DNA from 2 places in the Ciceribacter thiooxidans genome. Region 2 is predicted to be linked to the other one. Evidence: predicted binding sites of a transcription regulator. Region 2 holds the regulator's gene; the other holds the start of a gene.
The links. The regulator PhoB, encoded in region 2, activates phosphate uptake and scavenging genes when phosphate is short. The targets are predictions, from matches to a motif close to TGTCATNNANCTGTCAT.

Region 1: olsB (l-ornithine N(alpha)-acyltransferase) is a predicted target of PhoB. The motif match lies at 3,510-3,526, and genes of this name have one in related genera.

Annotation. Positions count from the first base shown of each region.
Region 1 covers NZ_CP059896.1:3,162,234-3,172,196, forward strand. The annotation lists gene H4I97_RS15545 (NADP-dependent malic enzyme) at 1-1,283, shown strand, start outside; gene H4I97_RS15550 (LysR substrate-binding domain-containing protein) at 1,265-2,224, opposite strand; gene olsB (l-ornithine N(alpha)-acyltransferase) at 2,585-3,460, opposite strand; gene lspA (signal peptidase II) at 3,612-4,103, opposite strand; gene H4I97_RS15565 (TrmH family RNA methyltransferase) at 4,100-4,960, opposite strand; gene H4I97_RS15570 (class I SAM-dependent methyltransferase) at 4,957-6,084, opposite strand; gene H4I97_RS15575 (DUF1049 domain-containing protein) at 6,190-6,534, opposite strand; gene H4I97_RS15580 (integration host factor subunit beta) at 6,609-6,911, opposite strand; gene lptC (LPS export ABC transporter periplasmic protein LptC) at 7,178-7,843, shown strand; gene H4I97_RS15590 (LptA/OstA family protein) at 7,858-8,412, shown strand; gene lptB (LPS export ABC transporter ATP-binding protein) at 8,453-9,241, shown strand; partial or broken gene rpoN (RNA polymerase factor sigma-54) at 9,383-9,963, shown strand, end outside.
Region 2 covers NZ_CP059896.1:3,043,991-3,053,953, forward strand. The annotation lists gene H4I97_RS15000 (O-succinylhomoserine sulfhydrylase) at 1-1,101, shown strand, start outside; gene apaG (Co2+/Mg2+ efflux protein ApaG) at 1,300-1,692, shown strand; gene H4I97_RS15010 (Hsp33 family molecular chaperone) at 1,764-2,753, opposite strand; gene argF (ornithine carbamoyltransferase) at 2,877-3,794, opposite strand; gene H4I97_RS15020 (aspartate aminotransferase family protein) at 3,822-5,027, opposite strand; gene H4I97_RS15025 (GcrA family cell cycle regulator) at 5,450-5,974, shown strand; gene phoB (phosphate regulon transcriptional regulator PhoB) at 6,044-6,727, opposite strand; gene phoU (phosphate signaling complex protein PhoU) at 6,753-7,466, opposite strand; gene pstB (phosphate ABC transporter ATP-binding protein PstB) at 7,513-8,301, opposite strand; gene pstA (phosphate ABC transporter permease PstA) at 8,334-9,578, opposite strand; gene pstC (phosphate ABC transporter permease subunit PstC) at 9,686-9,963, opposite strand, start outside.

The DNA of each region.
Region 1 (9,963 bases), 120 kb from region 2:
ATATCTTCCGCGGTGCGCTCGACGTCCGCGCCTCCTCGATCAACGACGCCATGAAGATCGCCGCGGTGCGGTCGCTCGCCGCGTTGGCACGGGAAGACGTTCCCGACGATGTGGCAGCCGCCTATCAGGGGACCCGTCCGCGCTTCGGCGCCGAGTACATCATCCCGGTCCCTTTCGATCCGCGACTGATCTCGGCCATACCGGTCGCCGTCGCCAAGGCTGCGATGGAGACCGGCGTCGCGCGCAAGCCGATCACCGATCTCGACGCCTATGCGCGAGAGCTTTCGGCGCGTCGCGACCCGATCGCCGCAACGACGCAGCACCTCTACGAGCGGGTGCGTAACCATCCGAAGCGCGTCGTCTTTGCCGAGGGCGAGGAAGAACAGGTGATGCGCGCCGCAATCGCCTTCGCCAACCAGGGGCTCGGCACGGCGATCCTCGTCGGTCGCGACGATCCCCTCAAGGCCACCGCTGCCCGGGCTGGCATCGACCTCGACCGTCCGGGAATCGAAGTGGTCAACGCGCGTCTTTCGACCCGCGTCGAGGCTTACACCGAGTATCTCTACTCGCGACTGCAGCGCAAAGGCTACCTGCTGCGCGACTGCCAGCGTCTCATAAACACCGACCGCAACCACTTCTCCGCCTGCATGGTGACGCTCGGCGACGCCGATGCCATGGTGACCGGCACAACCCGCAACTATTCGACGGCGCTCGAGGATGTCCGCCGCTGTATCGACCCGCAGCCGGGCCACCGCGTGATCGGCGTGTCGCTCGCGCTGACCCGTGGACGGACGGTGCTCGTCGCCGATACCGCCGTTCACGACATGCCGACCGCCGAAGAGCTCGCCGACATCGCGGAGGAGGCGGCCGGCTTCGCCCGCAGTTTCGGCTACGAGCCTCGGGTGGCGCTGCTTGCCTATTCAACCTTCGGACATCCGACCGGCGAACGTTCCGAACGGCTGCGCGAGGCAGTGAAGATCCTCGACACGCGCCGGGTCGACTTCGAGTATGACGGCGAGATGGGAGCGGATGTGGCGCTCAATGCGCACCGCATGGAACAGTATCCCTTCTGCCGCCTCTCGGGCACCGCGAACGTGCTGGTGATGCCGGCCATCCACTCCGCTTCAATCTCCACGAAAATGCTGCAGGAGCTCGGCGGCTCCACCGTCATGGGGCCAATTCTGGTCGGCCTCGGGAAGTCGGTGCAGATCGCCTCGATGGGGGCGAAGGACACGGACATCGTCAACATGGCGGCGATCGCAGCCTACAATGCCGTCGCCTGATCGGGCGGGGCCGGTATGTGCGACCGGATCGATCGTTCAAAAGTCGATTCGAGCGCCCGCATGTCGGCGGCCAGTTCCTCCCGGAGCCAGGCCTTGAAGGCTTCGACGGCCGGATTGCGTCGGGTGGTTTGGGCGGTCACGAAATAGTGGCCGTCGCCGGTCGGCGCCCACGGCCCGAAGGGAATGACGAGCTGGCCCGTCTGTACGGCGTGGGAAGCGAGCGTCTGCCAGGCAAGCATCACGCCCTGTCCGGCAATCGTCGCGTCCAGGCAGAGCGATGCCTCGTTGAAGACGTGCCGGGTGGCGAGTGTACGGCCGCCGAGACCGGCCGACTCCAGCCATACATCCCAGCCGAACAATGCGTGTCCATCGATGACGGCCGGCAACGTCAGAATATCGGCGGGTTCCTTGAGGTCACGGGCGAGTGCCGGTGAGCATACCGGGAAGACGCGTTGCGCCAGAATGAGCTCGGAGCGCACGCCCGGCCAGTGCCCCTTGCCAACCCGGATGCAGAGGTCGATGTCGGAGGTAGAAGGGTCGACGAGCCGGGTCGTTGCGTCCATCCTCAGATTGATTTCCGGATGACGGGCGGAAAACCCGCCCAAGCGGTGCACAAGCCAGCGCGCCGCAAAGACGGGAGCGACCGAGATCGTCAGCAGCTTGTCGTCATGCCTTCGCGCTGCCGCGACGGCGCCTGACAGCAGGCTGAAGGCTTCGGTGAGTCGCGGCAGGATATCGGCCGACGCCTTGGTCGGGGCGAGGCCCTTCGGCGTGCGTTCGAAGAGTTGCCGACCGAGTTGCCGTTCGGCCTTGATGACCTGTTGGCTCACGGCGCCGACCGAGACGCCAAGCTCATCGGCTGCTCCTTGCAGGGATCCGAGCCGACCAACCGCCTCCAACGCCCTCAGACCGTTGAGATGAATGAGATTCAGGTTCCTCATATAGATTTTCTATAGCAGAAGGCGCCAAATCTCAATTGAAGCTTCTCCAGACAAGGAGCAGTATCCTCGTACACACACCAGAATTCCAGCGTCGATTGCCCTCGTTGGCGTCGTTCAGCCAGAGGGTAGCGAATTCCGGAGGCGATCCAATGTTCAAGTTTTTCTGGAGAAAGAGCGCTTCGCTGCGCTCCGACGAGACCCCTTATCCGCGGGATCCGCTAAGCCATCCCGTCATAGCTTCGATGAGCCAGCGGCAAATCGCGGATCTGCCTTTCGAGCCTTACGCTTTCGCCAACGCCGGTCCGGTATCCGATGCGACGATCGCCGGATCGCCGAGAAAACCCGGCCCCCTCCGGCACGTCAGCTTGCGAACCGCCCCGCATCGGTTCCGTAATAATTGAGGTAGCGGTCCGAGATGCGAGAGATCGGCAGAACGATCAAGACGTCGGTCGTGTTGAAGGCATGGTCGACGACGGCACCAGAGCCGAACATCGCACCAAGTCGCAGATAGCCCTTGATCAACGGCGGCATCGAGGAGACAGCTTTGCGGGCATTGATCGCCTCGACCGGCATCAGATCCATTTCACGATAGAGTTCCGGGCGTGCTTTGACAGCCCATTCGCCTTCGGCAACGGCGTGATTATGCAGGAAGGAAAGCGCAAGCGCATGCTCCTCCGGATACACGCCGGGAAACGAGGCGCAACCGATCATGGCGTCCCCGCGATGGCGCAAGGCGTAAGCCCAGGCACCGTGCCAGAGCAGTTCCATGGTGCGCTTGTTGCGATATTCCGGCAGTACACAGGAGCGGCCGAGCTCGATGAAACGCTTGCCGGGATGACTGGCGATCAGCCGGTCGATCGAAAACTCGGACGCCGAATAGAAGCCGCCATGGGCTTCGGCAACCTCCTGCCGCAGCAGCCGGTAGGTGCCGACGATCTGTTCTTCCGGGTCGCCCTCGATGGAACGATCGACCACGACAAGATGATCGCAGAGCGCATCCCAGCCATCGACGTCGCGTTTGCGTCTGGCTCCTTCCGGAGCGACCTGCGCGTGCATCTCCTCGACAAAGACCTTATAGCGAATGGACTGTGCCGCATCGATCTCGGAGTCGCTGCGCGTGAGGCGGGTTTCGAGCGTACCGATCCTGCCGAGCAGATCATTCGGCGCCGTCGTTGCGGCATTGACTGCGTTCGCACCGTCGGCCGCGGTCGTGATGTCGAGAAGTTGAGTGTTCATGGCGAGTCGTCCGGAACCGCTTCGTTTCAGGGTCATAAACCACGCCTATGCGACAGGAAGGTGACACGGTCTGTCACAGGCGCCACGCTAACATCTTTGTCCGACTGTCGCAATTCGACAAAGTCGGCGTCGCGCCTGATCGATTAGTCCTCTACCCCTTCCTCGCCCGGGTTACCGTGAACTCGTCGAGAATGATGAAAGCCGCACCGACGGTAATCAGGCTATCGGCCAGATTGAACACGGCAAACGACCATGTCTGGGTGTAGAACAGAACATAGTCGATTACGTGCCCGTAGACGAAGCGGTCGATGATGTTGCCGATCGCTCCGGCAATGATCATCACGAAGCCCAGATGGGCGAAGTGGTGGACAGGACTCGTCCGCCTCCAGAGCCAGAACACGAATGCGACGATGGCGATTCGCAGTCCGACTATGAACCAGCCGTGGGCGTCGGAAAGCATCGAGAAGGCCACGCCGAGATTGTGGGTTCGGTAAAGCGCCAGCATCGGCATGACAGGCACCGGCTGCTGCAACGGCAGCGATGTCTCAACGAGATATTTGATCGCCTGATCGAGAAGAAGAGCGAGCACGATGAAACAAATCGCCGGGAGCGGACGTGCGAAGATTGCCGGATGTCTCGTCATTTCGCATCGCCAAGCGTCAGAAGGTGGCGGCGCGCTTCGAACAGCATCACGCCCGTCGCAACAGCGAGATTGAGCGAGTCGGCACGACCGGCCTGTGGGATGCGCGCCAGCGCATCGGCCTCGCGTGCAAGTTCGTCCGGAAGTCCGGACTGCTCGTTGCCCATCAGAACGACGACCGGCTTACGCTTATAGTCGATCGTCCGATAGTCGACAGCACCGGCAAGATGGGTCGCGACGACCTGTCCCCCGCACTTCGCCTTCCAGCGAACGAACTCTTCGACCGAGGTCTTGACCAGCGGCATCGCAAACAGTGAGCCCATGGTGGCCCGCACGGTCTCGAGCGAGAAGGGATCGGTGCAGTCGCCGATCAGGATGACACCGGAAGCGCCGGCCGCATCGGCCGTGCGGATGATGGTTCCGAGATTGCCGGGATCGCGCACGCGATCGAGCGCCACCCAGGTTTCGTTCTTGCCGAGATGCACGTCCTTCAGCGCCCTGAACCGCTGCTCGAAGACGCCCGCTACCATTTGCGGGTTGTCACGACGTGTGATGGCCGACATCACCTTATCGTTTACCTCGAGCACCAGACCGCCTGCCGCGACGGCGCGTGCGGCAACCTTTTCGACCAACGGCTTGCCTCGGCCGGCTTTGGAATAAACGAGGACTTTGATGGTCCAGCCGAGATCAAGCGCGTCGATCACGAGCTTCAGCCCCTCGGCCATGAAGCTCCTCGTCTCGTCCCGCGTCTTTTTGAGGGACAGCGCCTTGATATCCTTGACGATCGGGTTCGAAAGGCTCGTCACCTCCTTGACCTGGCCAACCCGGCGCGGGCCTTGTTCGCGAAGATCGTCGTTCATTTCGGCACCCACCGGCTGAAGAGTGATGTTGAAAGCGCCCGGCCGGGCGTCTTGCCGTCGAGTCCGGCCTCCCGGATCACCAGTTCGCCGGATTCCACGATCCCGCCCTTGCCGCGCATGGTCTCGCGCATCAGTTCGTGGATGGAATAGAAGCTAGCCCGGATCGAATAGGCCGTCAGCACGAGGCCGAGTGCCTTCGGAGCCAGGATTTCCCGGCAAATGTCGAGCATGGCCGGTAGATGATCGAAGAGCTGCCAGACCTCGCCGTTGGGGCCTCGGCCGAATTTCGGCGGATCAGTGAGGATGATGTCATAGCGACTGCCTCGACGCTCTTCGCGCTGAATGAACTTCATCGCGTCGTCGCAGATCCACCGAATCGGTGCCCTTTCGAGTCGGCTCAAAGCCTGGTTCTCGCGCGCCCAGCCGATCGCCTTCTTCGACGCGTCGACGTGGGTGACCTCGGCCCCGGCAGCGGCGGCGACGAGCGAGGCGACGCCCGTGTAGCCGAAGAGATTCAGCACCTTCAGCGGCCGGCCATGACCTTCGATGCGTTCCTTCATCCAGCTCCAGTGTGCGATCTGCTCGGGGAAGACCCCGACGTGGCGGAAGGCAGTGAAGCGGCCGAGAAAATCGACACCGAGAAGCGAAAGCGGCCAGGTCTCGCCAAGCGCCTCGCGGGTGAAGCGCCAGCGCCCCATGCCGTCCTCGTCGGTGTCCCCGGTGAAAACTGCATCCGCCTTGTCCCAGACGTGAGACGGCAGCGCTTTCGGCCATAGAGCCTGCGCTTCGGGACGTATGATGCGATAAGGACCGTATTGCTCCAGCTTCAAGCCGTCGCCGCTGTCGATCAGATGGAAATCTCCGGCACCGAGACTCTCGAGGATGAGCGGAACGTGCTCGGCCGGGCGTTCGCCGGCCCGGATCTGCAGTATACGAGTGGGCTCGTCTGCCTGTGCCGGCGGCTTCTCGGGCATAGATTTCGCAGCCTGTCGGCGGGTGTGCTCACGGCTCTTGCCGGAGCCGGGCTTCGTGACAGCCGCGGCGGGCGATTTCCCGTCTCTCGGTCCCTTGCCGCCCAATCCCGCCGGCTTGCCGCGGGCCGGCCGGCGCTCTTTGTTCTTCACGCCTTGGTCCTGTCTTTGTCGATCGTCCAGTGATCGCGAGCCCATAGCACCACAGCGGCTTACGCGAAAGCGCTTTCGGCTCGTTAAGGACTTTCGACGGCGAGCCTATTTGGATTGCAACTGCGGCAGATCGCGGCCCGCGATCTGCTCCGCCCGCGCCTTGTGCCTTTCGGCCTCCACCTGCCATTGCTGGGCAGAGCGCGACTCGGTGCGGGCGCGCTTGCGATACTTGCGCTGAGAAAGCCACACCACAGCACCACCGATCACAATTCCCAACATGACCGCGAGGAACAGGAAAACGAAGAACGGCGCAGTCAGCGACAGCACTGCATCCTCCGGCCGGAAAGGATTGAGCGCGAGCGTCACGCTCTGGCGATTGGCAACGGACAGCACGACAAGCACGATGCCGAGCGGTACAAGCACAATCAGATTGACGATCTTCTTTACCATCGCTCACTCTCCTCGGCAGACGTATTCCAATAACGCCCGGCGCGGTTCGCTTGCGCTCAGGCTGACGGGGCCGCTCAATCCCCGTCCTGGTCGCCCATCCCGGGATTGAGGCGTTCGCGCAATTCCTTGCCGGTCTTGAAGAACGGCACCCACTTCTCCTCCACGAAAACCGATTCTCCGGTCCGAGGATTGCGCCCCGAGCGAGACGGGCGATTCTTGACCGAGAAGGCGCCGAAGCCGCGAAGCTCGACGCGGTTACCGGCAGCCAGCGCATCGGTGATCTCGTCTAGGACAGCATTGACGATGTTCTCGACGTCACGGTGATAAAGATGCGGATTTCGCGCCGCGACGATCTGCACCAATTCCGACTTGATCACGCTCGCCCCCTGAGATTGTGGTTTCCTGCAATAGAGGAGCCAAGGTGCCAAACTAAAAAAGCACCGTCAAGAAACAACTTAGCCGAAACTCCGCAACGTGCCCGGCGAGCACGGAAGTCGTCCGTCAGGGGTGGCGTGGACTTGCATTCGCGCCAACAATTTCCATATTGGCATGCGATCTTATTAATGCGATGTGTCGTGTCGGTTGCGGCAGGCTGCGGGCGGGGCCATTCCCGCTCGATATTATTCTGGAACAGGCCTGATTCATGTTGAACAGGGTAGATGAGAGTGCCGCGACTGCCGGCCTTCAGCCGGACGTGCGCGCCTACCAGAGGGCGGTGGCGCATTCTGCACGCGTGCGCCACCTCAAGGTTCTGCTCCCGGTGGCTGCCTTCGTCATATCTCTCGCCTTCGTCGCAGTGTCGGTGATCCGGGCCTATCTCCCGGAAAACGTGAAAATGGAATCTGCGCGGATCGAGAATGGCAAGGTCGTGATGGAGAAGCCCGCCATTTCGGGGCGCAACTCGGATGGCATCAGCTATTCCATGCGCGCCGAACGCGCTCTTCAGGATATCAGGAACCCGAACATCATCACTCTCGAGACAATCGCAGCGGCGGTTCCGATCGATGACAAGACCATCGCCCGCGTCATCGCTGAAAGCGGTGTCTTCGACCGCTCCACCGACCGACTGGACATGACGGCGCCCTTCACGATCAAGCTCAGCACGGGCATCGAGGCTGCATTCAAGTCTGCTCACCTGGACATCAAGGGCGGCAGCATGGAGACCAAGGACCCTGTCGCCATCACCGCAAAGGAAGCGTCGATTGTTGCGCAGTCGCTCAAGATGACAGATAAGGGGCGAGTAATCACCTTCGCGGGAAAAGTTCGGGTCAACATCGAACCGTCCGCTATCCGTAAAGCGGACAACTGAGAGCCGGTCCAGTCATGAAAGACAAACGTCAGAATTCGGTTTTGGTGGCTGGGCTGCTGGTTGCCTTCGGCATGTCTGTTGCTGGGTCGGCACCGGCTCTGGCACAGGCGACGAAAAGCAACCTCGACGGCCTGAAACTTTCCAACGACAAGCCGATCCAGATCGAAAGTGACGAACTGCAAATCCGCGAGCAGGAGAAGGTTGCGCTCTTCAACGGCAATGTGAAGGTCGTACAGGGCACCACGGTCCTGCAGTCAGGCAACATGACGGTTCATTATCGTGGCGACAGCACCTCGGTGACCAGCGGCAACGCCGACATTCAGAAGATAGACGTCACCAACAAGGTCTTCCTTTCCTCCGGCACCCAGCAGGCCACCGCCGAACGCGGCTATTTCGACATGGACCGCCAGGTATTCGTGCTCGAAGGTGACCGGGTGGTTCTGTCGGAAGGCCAGAACGTCTTCGTCGGCTGCAAACTGACGGTTCAGATGAATACCGGCGAAGCAAAACTCGACAGCTGCGGCGGCCGGGTGCAGATCCAGCTCGACCCGAAATCCCAGAAGAAGTAACCGGACCGGTCGGCACGTGAAGATTCCTTTTGCCTCAACACTGTCCGGCGCGCTACGGGCGCGGCAGCCGAGCCCCGACGAGGCGCGCCTCGACAAGACGCGCTATCAGGGGACATTGATCGCCCATGGCCTGACAAAGAGCTACAACACCCGTCGCGTCGTCAACGGGGTGTCGCTGGTCGTGCGCCGGGGGGAAGCCGTCGGGCTGCTCGGCCCCAACGGCGCCGGCAAGACGACCTGCTTCTACATGATCACGGGTCTGGTGCCCGTCGACGCAGGCACGATCGCCATCGACGGCAACGAGGTGACGGCGATGCCGATGTACCGGCGAGCGCGCCTCGGCGTCGGCTACCTGCCGCAGGAAGCGTCGATTTTCAGAGGCCTGAGTGTCGAAGACAACATCCGGGCTGTCCTCGAGGTTCATGAACCGAACCGCGACAAGCGGGAAGCCAAACTCGATGAACTGCTCTATGAGTTCCACATCGAGAAGTTGCGCAAATCTGCTGCCGTCGCCTTGTCCGGCGGCGAGCGGCGTCGCCTGGAAATCGCCCGCGCCCTTGCGACCGACCCGACGTTCATGCTGCTCGACGAGCCCTTCGCGGGCGTCGACCCGATTTCGGTGTCGGACATTCAAAACCTCGTGCGCCACCTGACGGCGCGCGGGATCGGCGTATTGATCACCGATCACAACGTGCGCGAGACGCTCGGTCTGATCGACCGAGCCTACATCATCCACGCCGGCGAGGTCCTGACCCACGGACGTGCCAATGACATCGTCAACAATCCCGATGTCCGGCGACTTTATCTCGGCGACAAGTTCAGTCTCTGAGGCCGACACCTCCACGAGACGATTCCCCCATCGTCCGGCTTGACCAAACCAGATAAAAAAGCAATTTTTGGGCCAGTTGAAGTTTCTCCGCGACGTTTGACGGTCTGAGCGGGTGAATTTCGGGGGAGTTTCGCGTTCATCATGGCTTTGTCGGCCAATCTACATCTACGCCAGAGCCAAACCCTGGTCATGACGCCTCAGCTGATGCAGTCCATCCAGCTGCTGCAAATGAACCACCTCGAACTCGTCCAGTTCATCGCCCAGGAGGTCGAAAAGAACCCACTCCTCGATTTCGCTTCGGAAGACGGCGACAACGGGTCGGAAAGCCCGCGGGGCGAGGAGGCACTTGCCGCGCAGGAAACGACGGCCGGCGCAGGCGCAGGCGCAGGCGCGCCGGAAAGCGACTGGTACGAAAACGCCAAGGGCTCTGCACTCGAAGAAAGCCTTGACTCCAATTTCGACAGCGCATTTGTCGACGAAGGCGTCTCGGCCCGTGCCGACGCGCCTGAGCTTTTGGGGCAGTGGAAGTCGATGCCGGGCGCCGGGACGGACCCCGGCGAAGGATACGACCTGGACGACTTCGTCGCCGGCCAGGTAACCTTACGCGATCATCTGAGCCAACAGATTCCCTTCGCCTTTCCCGACGCGGCCGATCGGATGATCGCGTTCGCCCTCACGGACCAGCTCGACGAAGCGGGCTATCTGCGCGCCGATCTTCAGGA
Region 2 (9,963 bases):
TTCATGACGCAGGGTTTCGTCTACGAGTCCTCCGAGGCGGCGGAAGCGCGCTTCAAGGGTGAGGACGATGGCTTCATCTACGCCCGTTACGGCAGCCCGACGAACGACATGTTCGAGAAACGCATGTGCCTGCTGGAAGGGGCAGAGGAGGCTCGTGCCACCGCATCCGGTATGGCTGCCGTCGCTGCCGCCATCCTTTGCCAGCTGAGAGCCGGCGATCACATCGTCGCGGCCCGCGCCCTTTTCGGTTCCTGCCGCTGGGTGGTCGAGACGCTTGCCCCGAAATACGGCATCGAATGTACGCTGGTCGACGGGCGCCATCTGGAGAACTGGGAAAAGGCGATCCGCCCGAATACCAGGGTTATGTTCCTCGAAAGCCCGACGAACCCGACGCTCGAAGTGATCGACATCGCCGGCGTCGCCAAGCTCGCAAATCAGGTCGGCGCCAAGCTGGTGGTCGACAACGTCTTCGCCACCCCGCTCTTCCAGAAGCCGCTGGAGCTCGGCGCCCATGTCGTCGTTTATTCCGCAACCAAGCATATCGACGGCCAGGGTCGCTGCCTCGGCGGCGTGGTGCTGTCGAGCAAGGAGTGGATCGACGAGGAGTTCCAGGACTATTTCCGCCACACCGGCCCGGCCATGTCGCCGTTCAACGCATGGACTCTTCTGAAAGCTGTCGAGACACTGCCGCTGCGTGCACGCCAGCAGACGCAGAGCGCCGCGAAGATCGCCGACTTCCTTGCCGAGCAGGGACAGGTCGCACGCGTCGTCTATCCCGGTCGCGCCGACCATCCGCAGGCGGACATCATCGCCAAACAGATGACGGGCGGCTCGACGCTGGTCGCCTTCGAACTGAAGGGCGGCAAGGCCGCCGCGTTCGCGCTGCAGAATGCGCTGAAGATCGTCGAGATTTCGAACAACCTCGGCGACTCCAAGAGCCTGATTACCCATCCGGCGACGACCACACACAAGAACCTGACCGACGAGGCCCGCGCCGAGCTCGGCATTTCGGGTGGCACCGTGCGGCTTTCCTGCGGCATCGAGGACACCGACGACCTGCTGGAAGACTTCGCCCAGGCGCTCCGCAAGGTTCCGGCCTGAGCCATCTTACGCGTCCTGCTGCCCGGCGCCCCGCGCGTCGGGCATGCTCGTCAGCGCAACAGACGGCAAATCGGCTAGTCGCCGTTAGGACCAATTTTACGAAGTCGCGACACTTTGCTTGCTCTGCACGTCCGCATTCCTTGACCCGTGCGGAGAGCTGATAGATATGGTTAGCAAGGCATAAAGAAGGTCAACCCTATGTATCGAGCCCTGACGCAGGATATCGAAGTCAGTGTCGAGCCTTACTACCTCGAAGAGCAGTCCGATCCGGATGACGGACGATACGTCTGGGGATACCGGGTGGCGATCACCAATCACTCGGACAGGTCGGTCCGCCTGGTGAACCGCTACTGGCACATTACCGACCAGAACGGCCAGGTCGACGAGGTCACCGGCCCTGGCGTTGTCGGCGAGCAGCCGCAGCTGAGGCCCGGCGACACCTACGAATACTCCTCGGGTTGCCCGCTCGACACGCCTTCAGGCGTCATGTTCGGCCATTACCAGATGGAAACCGATGAGGGCGACCGCTTCGAGGTGGCTATCCCGGCATTCTCGCTCGACGCGCCGGGCATGCTGCGCGTCCTCAACTGAGGCCGGGCGGACCGAGCAGCCAACCGCAATGAAAAACGGCACCGCCGGTCTGGACGGTGCCGTCGTCAATTTCAGACTTCGCGAACCTCGGCCGCTTCATAGCGGTAGGTGGTCGAGCAGAATTCGCAGGTGACGGTGATCGCGCCGTCTTCCTGGCTCTCTTCGATCTCCTCGTCGGAAAAGCTCTTCAAGACTCCCTTTATCTTCTCCCGCGAACAACTGCACCGGTCGAAGACCGGCTGCGGCTGGTAAACCCGCACGCCGCGCTCATGGAATAGACGGAACAGGAGGCGCTCTATGCCGATTTGGGGATCGGTCAGTTCGTCGGCGTCGACGGTGTCGACGAGCACCTGCGCTTCCGACCAGGCATCGTCCTCCGAAAAGACATACTCGCCGTCGTCACCGTCACCACCATGCAGGTCCGGCTGGCGCATCCGTTCCGGCGCCTCGGGCAAGAACTGGGCAATCAGCCCTCCAGCCCGCCAGCCGCGGCGCGGATGTCCCTCCTCGTCGCGATCGAAGAACTCGGCGACGCCGAGACGCACCCGCGTCGGAATCTGTTCCGACTGACGGAAGTAGACCCCGGCAATCTCCTCGAGCGAGGTACCGTCGAGAGGCACGATGCCCTGGTAAGGCTGCATGAAGCTGCCCTGGTCGATGGTGAATGCAAGCACGCCTTCACCGAGCAGGGCCTCCGGTGAAGTCCTGTCTTCCTCGACTGCCGTTTTCAGTGCATCCTCGTCGAAGCGGGCATAGGCGCGCACGTCTTCCGGCGTCGAGAAGTCGACGACCAGGAGATCCACCGGCCCGTTGCTCTTCGTCTGTACCGTAAATTTACCCTGAAATTTCAATGACGTACCGATCAGGACCGTGAGGACCATCGCCTCCGCCAGAAGGCGGGCGACGGGCGCCGGATAGTCGTGCCGCGCGAGAATGGTGTTGACCAGCGGGCCGAGCTGCACGGCCCGGCCACGCACATCGAGACCTTCCACCTGAAACGGAACAACACGGTCATCTCCGGCGAAACCGAATTCGCCGAGTTCAGTGGCCTTGTCTGCCATTATTGTACTCCTTGCGCCGCAGGCGCCTGATTGCCGGGGACGCATCAGTCCCGAATTTACCGCTCACATGGGGTCCCCAGGCGAGAAGATCAAGCCGGATGCGACAGGCGCGAGCAAACCGGATCAGATCGCACCAAGGCACCAGGCGAGGATCGATTTCTGCGCGTGCAGCCGGTTCTCTGCCTCGTCGAACACGACGGACTGCGGACCGTCGATCACCTCGTCGGTGACCTCTTCGCCGCGGTGTGCGGGCAGGCAATGCATGAAGAGGGCATCCGGCTTTGCATGCGCCATCAACGCTCCGTTCACCTGGTAGGGCTGGAAGACGTTGTGCCCCCTGGCCTTGTGCTCCTGGTTCATCGAAATCCAGGTATCGGTAATGACGGCGTCAGCACCTTCCACGGCGCGCTCCGCCTCGTGGCAAAGCATGACTTCACCGCCATTGTCGCGCGCCCAGTTGAGGTACTTGTCGTCCGGCTCGGACCCGAGCGGTACGGCCATGTTCATCCGGTAGCCGAAGCGGGCGGCTCCTTCCACGAGCGAATGCAGGACATTGTTGCCGTCTCCGGTCCAGGCGAGCGTCTTGCCCTTCACCGGACCGCGATGCTCCTCGAAGGTCATGATGTCGGCCATGATCTGGCAGGGATGCGTGCTGTCGGTCAGCGCGTTGATGACGGGAACCGTCGCGTGCTCCGCCATCTCCAGGAGACGCGAATGATCGGTCGTGCGGATCATGATCGCATCCACGAAGCGCGAAAGGACCTTTGCGGTGTCGCCGATCGTTTCGGCACGGCCGAGCTGCATTTCCGTGCCGGAAAGGAAGAGGGTCTCGCCACCGAGCTGGCGCATACCGACGTCGAAAGACACACGCGTGCGGGTGGACGGCTTTTCGAAGATCATCGCAAGCATCTTGCCGGCAAGCGGCTTGTCCGCCGTTCCGGATTTGGTCGCCTGCTTCCGCACACGGGCGTCATCCATGATGGTGCGCAAATCGTGGGACGAAACGGCCGAGAGGTCGAGGAAATGCTTCGGAGATACCATGGGAAAACCTGTCTGAATTTCTGCTGCTTAGGCTTGTGCCGCCTGCTTTTCGTGGGCGCCGTGCACCCGTTCGGCCGCGCGCTCGATCCGCGAAAGCCCCTCGCGCGCTTCTTCCGCTGTCGTGATCAGCGGCGGCAGCAGGCGAATGACATTGTCGCCAGCCGGAACGCTGAGAATGTGCTCGTCCCGCATGGCCTGCAGCAGTTCTGCGTTCGGTACCTTCGCCTTGATGCCGAGCATCAGGCCCTCGCCACGGATATCCTCGATGACGTCGGGGAAGCGGTCGTGAAGCGCTGCGAGCCCCTGCCGGAAGACCAGCGCCACATCTCGCACGTGCTCCAGAAAACCATCTGCAAGAACAACGTCGAGCACGGCGTTGCCGACGGCCATCGCCAACGGATTGCCGCCGTAGGTCGAGCCGTGCGTTCCGGCTTTCATGCCGGACGCAGCCTCCGCCGTGGCAAGACAGGCACCCAGAGGAAAGCCGCCACCGATACCCTTGGCGACGGCCATGATATCGGGCGTGATGCCGGCCCATTCATGGGCGAAGAGCTTGCCTGTGCGCCCGACGCCCGACTGGACTTCGTCGAGGATCAGGAGAAGCCCCTTTTCGTCGCAGATCTGGCGAAGCGCCCGCAGGAACTCATTGGACGCCGTACGAATGCCGCCTTCACCCTGCACCGGCTCGATGAGGATTGCAGCCGTATTATCGGTGATCGCCGCCTTCACCGCCTCGATATCGCCGAACGGCACCTGGTCGAAGCCCGGTGCCTTGGGTCCGAAACCTTCAAGGTACTTCGCCTGCCCTCCCGCAGCGATCGTCGCCAGCGTGCGGCCATGGAAGGCACCCTCGAAGGTAATGATGTGGAACTTCTCCGGGTGCCCCTTCGAGAAATGATAGCGGCGCGCGGTCTTGATCGCGCATTCCAGCGCCTCGGCGCCCGAATTGGTGAAGAACACCTTGTCGGCGAAGGTCGCGTTCGTCAGCCGTTCACCCAGAGTCTCCTGGCCCGGCACCTCATAGAGGTTCGACAGGTGCCAGACCTTTCCGGCCTGCGCCTTCAGGGCCTCGACGAGATGCGGATGCGCATGACCGAGCGCATTCACTGCAACACCGGCCGCGAAATCGAGATATCGCTCACCATTCTCCGCAATCAGCCAAACCCCTTCGCCGCGCTCGAAACGCAAAGGCGCGCGCAGGTAGGTTTCGTAAAGCGGCGTGGCTTCAGCCATGGCGGAACAGCTCCTTCGCAACCGATAGATGTCAAGAACGATCATCCGATTTCCCGGAGAAAAATCCCCGAAAAAATCAAAAATGCCGCCTTTCGGCGGCGGCTGGCACTATCGGCATTTCCCGTTGCGCTGTCAACAAAACTGCGACAGGCAAAGGTTTTTTGTCACGCCGGGACGACTTTCACAGCTTTGATTTTTTGCGCCAACGCCAACCAGCAAGTTGGGGAAAACTTGAAAATCGATTCCCGTTGATTCGTCCGACTCTTGTCACGGAGTCAGCGCCACACTAGGTTAAATTTACATTAAAAGATTGCATGCGGCAGAAATAGTCACCGAAAGTATCGAGGAAGTTTTGTTTCGGATTCGTTCGAAGCAACGGTGACGGATTCTGCCATCAAAATCGCGACGGCGGAGATAATGGCATGAATTGGACAGATGAGCGCGTCGAAAAACTGAAAAGGCTTTGGGCTGAAGGCCTGAGCGCAAGCCAGATCGCCGCGCAACTCGGCGGAGTCAGCAGGAATGCCGTGATCGGCAAGGTCCACCGTCTGAACCTGCCGGGACGCGCAAAGTCCGGCGGCGGCACGGCACCGGCGCGTACGCCGAAACGCCCGGCACCGACCCCTCGTCCGTCGGGCTTTGCTGCACGCGTTCCCACCCGTGCAAACGCCCGGCCGGCAGGCGGCGCCATACTGAAGGAAGAGGGCCAGATCGGTCTCATCCAAGAGGTCCGCGCCGTAACCTCCTCCAACGTCGTGATTCCGATTTCCCGCCGCCTCGGCCTGACGGAACTCACGGAGCGTACCTGCAAGTGGCCGATCGGCGATCCGATGAGCGACGAGTTCCACTTCTGCGGCTGCGAGTCTCTCGATTCCTCACCCTATTGCAGCTATCACGCGAAGCTCGCCTACCAGCCGGTTTCCGAGCGTCGCAAGGCGGAACGGTAAGCTTTCGCCGACACAGCAGAGAAAACGGGCCCCGCGGGCCCGTTTTTTTATACATGAGACGACAGGACCTCAGGCCTCCATCGAGTAGCCTGCCCCGCGCACGGTGCGGATGACGTCCTGCATGTTGGAAAAGTTGAGCGCCTTGCGCAGGCGTCCGACATGGACATCGACGGTGCGTTCGTCGACATAGATGTCGTGCCCCCATACGCCGTCCAGAAGCTGCGATCGGGAGAAGACGCGGCCGGGCGACGACATCAGGAACTCCAGCAACCGGAATTCGGTCGGGCCGAGGCGAACCTCGCGGCTCTTGCGATGAACGCGGTGCGTCTCCCGGTCAAGCTCGATGTCGCCGCAGCGAAGGACACTCGAGAGCACCTCGGGACGCGCGCGCCGCAGCATCGCCTTGACGCGCGCCATCAGTTCCGGCGTGGAAAACGGCTTGACGACGTAGTCATCAGCCCCCGTGGCGAGACCGCGCACCCGCTCGCTCTCCTCGCCGCGCGCCGTCAGCATGATGACCGGCAGGCGTTCGGTTTCCGGCCGCATCCGCAGCCTGCGGCAGAGTTCAATCCCGGAGACGCCCGGCAGCATCCAGTCCAGCAGCAGGAGATCGGGAACCCTTTCCTGGAGACGCAGTTCCGCCTCGTCGCCGCGCGGAATCGTCTCCACCTCGTAGCCTTCGGCTTCCAGATTGTAACGAAGGAGTACGCTCAGCGCCTCTTCGTCTTCGACCACCACTATTCTTGGCTGCATCGCTTGCTCATCCTCCGCAGCGGCATCACTCGGTGACCACGCCGACATCCGTCGTCAGGTCTTCCTTCGGTCGCTCGCCTTCCGGCTGGGCCCCGGTCGTCATGTAGTAGATGGTTTCGGCGATATTGGTGGCATGATCGCCGATCCGCTCCAGGTTCTTGGCACAGAAGAGGAGATGCGTGCAGCTGGTGATGTTGCGGGGATCTTCCATCATGTAGGTCAACAGCTCCCTGAACAGGGACGTGTAGACGGCATCGATCTCATCGTCGCGGTCACGAACCGATTTCGCCTTTTCCGCCGATCGGGTCGAGTAGACGTCGAGAACTTCCTTCAGCTGAACGAGCGCGAGCTCGGAGAGATGTTCGATCCCGCGAGCCAGCTTGCGTGGAATACCGGCGCTCTGGACCGCCATGGCGCGCTTGGCGTTGTTCTTGCCGAGATCGCCGACCCGTTCGAGGTCGCTGGCGATCTTGAGCGCTCCGATGATCTCGCGAAGGTCACTGGCGACGGGCTGACGACGGGCGATGGTAATGACAGCCTTGTCGCCGATTTCGCGCTCTGCTGCGTCCATGATGACGTCGTCGGAGATGACCTTGTGCGCAAGCGCGGAGTCGCCCTGGACCAATGCCCGGACGCTGTCGCTCACCATCTGTTCGGCAAGTCCGCCCATCTCGGAAATGCGGCGCATCAGGTATTTCAGTTCTTCGTCGAAGGCGGAGTAGATGTGTGTCGATGACATGTCGTGATCCTCGAATGAATGCGTCAGCGCGACCGATGACAGGGCATCAGCCGAAGCGGCCCATGATGTAGTCCTGCGTGCGCTGATCGTCGGGATTGGTGAACATCTTGTCGGTATCGTTTTCTTCGACGAGCTCACCGAGATGGAACATCGCCGTGCGCTGCGACACACGCGCCGCCTGCTGCATGGAGTGGGTCACGATGACGATCGTGTAGTTCGCGCGAAGCTCGTGGATCAGTTCCTCGACCTTGGCGGTCGCGATCGGATCGAGTGCCGAACAAGGTTCGTCCATCAGGATGACCTCGGGGCTGACGGCGACGGCGCGGGCGATACAGAGACGTTGCTGCTGGCCACCCGAAAGCCCGGTGCCGGGCGCATCGAGGCGATCCTTCACTTCATTCCAGAGGCCGGCTTTCTGCAATGCCGACGCGACGATGTCGTCCATGTCCGACTTCTTGCGAGCGAGCCCATGAATGCGCGGGCCGTAGGCGACGTTCTCATAGATCGATTTCGGGAACGGATTCGGCTTCTGAAACACCATGCCGACCTTGGCGCGCAGTTGAACCGGATCCACCTTGGGATCGTAGATGTTCTCCCCGTCGATGGAGATGTGTCCTTCGACGCGGCAGTTGGCGATCGTGTCGTTCATGCGGTTCAGGCAGCGCAGGAAGGTCGACTTGCCGCAGCCGGAAGGTCCGATGAAGGCGGTGACCGAACGCGGCGGTATCTCGATGTCAACGTCCTTGATCGCGTGCTTGTCGCCATAGAACACCTGAACCTTGCGGGCCGAGATCTTCGAGTCGTTCATCGTTGCAGCCTTCGTCGTGGTCGTCATTGTAGTCGGCATGTTACTCATAGTCAGCCCTCTTACCAACGGCGCTCGAAGCGGCGGCGAAGAATGATCGCGATCAGGTTCATCATCAGCAGAAATACGAGAAGCACGATGATCGCACCGGACGCGCGCTCCACGAAGGCCGGGTCGCCGCGTTGCGTCCAGTTGTAGATCTGGACCGGAAGAGCGGATGCCGGGTCGAAGAAGCCTTCTGGTGGCCCGGCCGGATACTCACGGACGAACGCCACCATGCCGATGAGCAGCAATGGCGCCGTCTCCCCGAGGGCGCGAGCCAGACCGATGATCGTTCCTGTGAGGATACCCGGCATCGCCAAAGGCAATACATGATGGAAGGTCGCCTGCATCTTCGACGCACCGACGCCGAGAGCTGCATCGCGGATCGACGGCGGCACTGCCTTCAGCGCCGCGCGCGTGGCTATGATGATGGTCGGCAACGTCATCAGCGTCAGTACGAGGCCGCCGACGATCGGCGCCGACTGCGGCAAACCCACGAAGTTGATGAGGACCGCGAGGCCAAGAATACCGAACACGATCGAAGGCACCGCCGCAAGATTGGAGATATTCACCTCGATCAGATCCGTGAACCTGTTCTGCGGAGCGAATTCCTCCAGGTAGATCGAGGCAGCAACCCCAAGCGGCAGTGACAGTACGAAAACGATGAGCATCATATAGGCGGAGCCGATGATGGCGACACCGAGACCGGCGGCTTCCGGACGCGTATCGGAAGCGTCCGGTGCCGTGAAGAACGACCAGTTAAAGTTGGTCGTCAGAATGCCCGCTTCCTTCAGCTTGTCCGCCAGCATCAACTGCTCGGGCGATATGTTCCGGTCGAGCTTGGCGCTCTCCATCGTCACGCGGCCCTTGTAATAGCCATCGATACGGCCGGCGGCGAGAAGATCGAAACGGACGGTCTGGCCGATCGCCGAAGGATCGGCAAGGACGAACCTGCGCAGATCGGCCGGGGCTTCCTTGGAGATCAGTTCTGCGGCTGTCTTTGCATTGACGCCGTCGCCAGCAATACCTTTCGCGGCCATCGCATCCTGGAGAGCCTTCTGGATCAGCGGCGCATAACCGAAGGTGGATACCTTGGCGATCGCCTCCGGATTGCGGTCGCCCGCCTTGTCCAACTTGGCTGGATCGAGAAAAATGTCGAGCGAGACGTATGTCTGCTGGAAGGACGACAGGCCGTTCGACAGGATCGACGCCAGCAGCCCGATGAGGGCGACAATACCGATGATGACGGCGATGCGTCCCATCATCCGGAAACGCGCCTCGGCCGCATTGCGCCGGCGGGTTCTCTCGTCGGCAGCATATAGCGACTTGCCTCTGGCTTCGGCAGACGAGGCGGAGAACGCGGAAATCTCGGTCATTCGTACTGCTCCCGGTATTTGCGCACGATGTAGAGGGCCAGCACGTTCAGCCCGAGCGTCAGGACAAACAAGGTAAGGCCGAGGGCGAAGGCAACCAGCGTCTCGGGGCTGGCAAATTCGGTGTCGCCCGTCAGCTGGCTGACGATCTTCACAGTCACCGTCGTCATCGCCTCGAACGGATTGAGTGAAAGCCTGGCGGTCGCGCCTGCGCCGAGCACCACGATCATCGTTTCGCCAATCGCGCGGCTCGCGGCCAGGAGTACCGCACCCACGA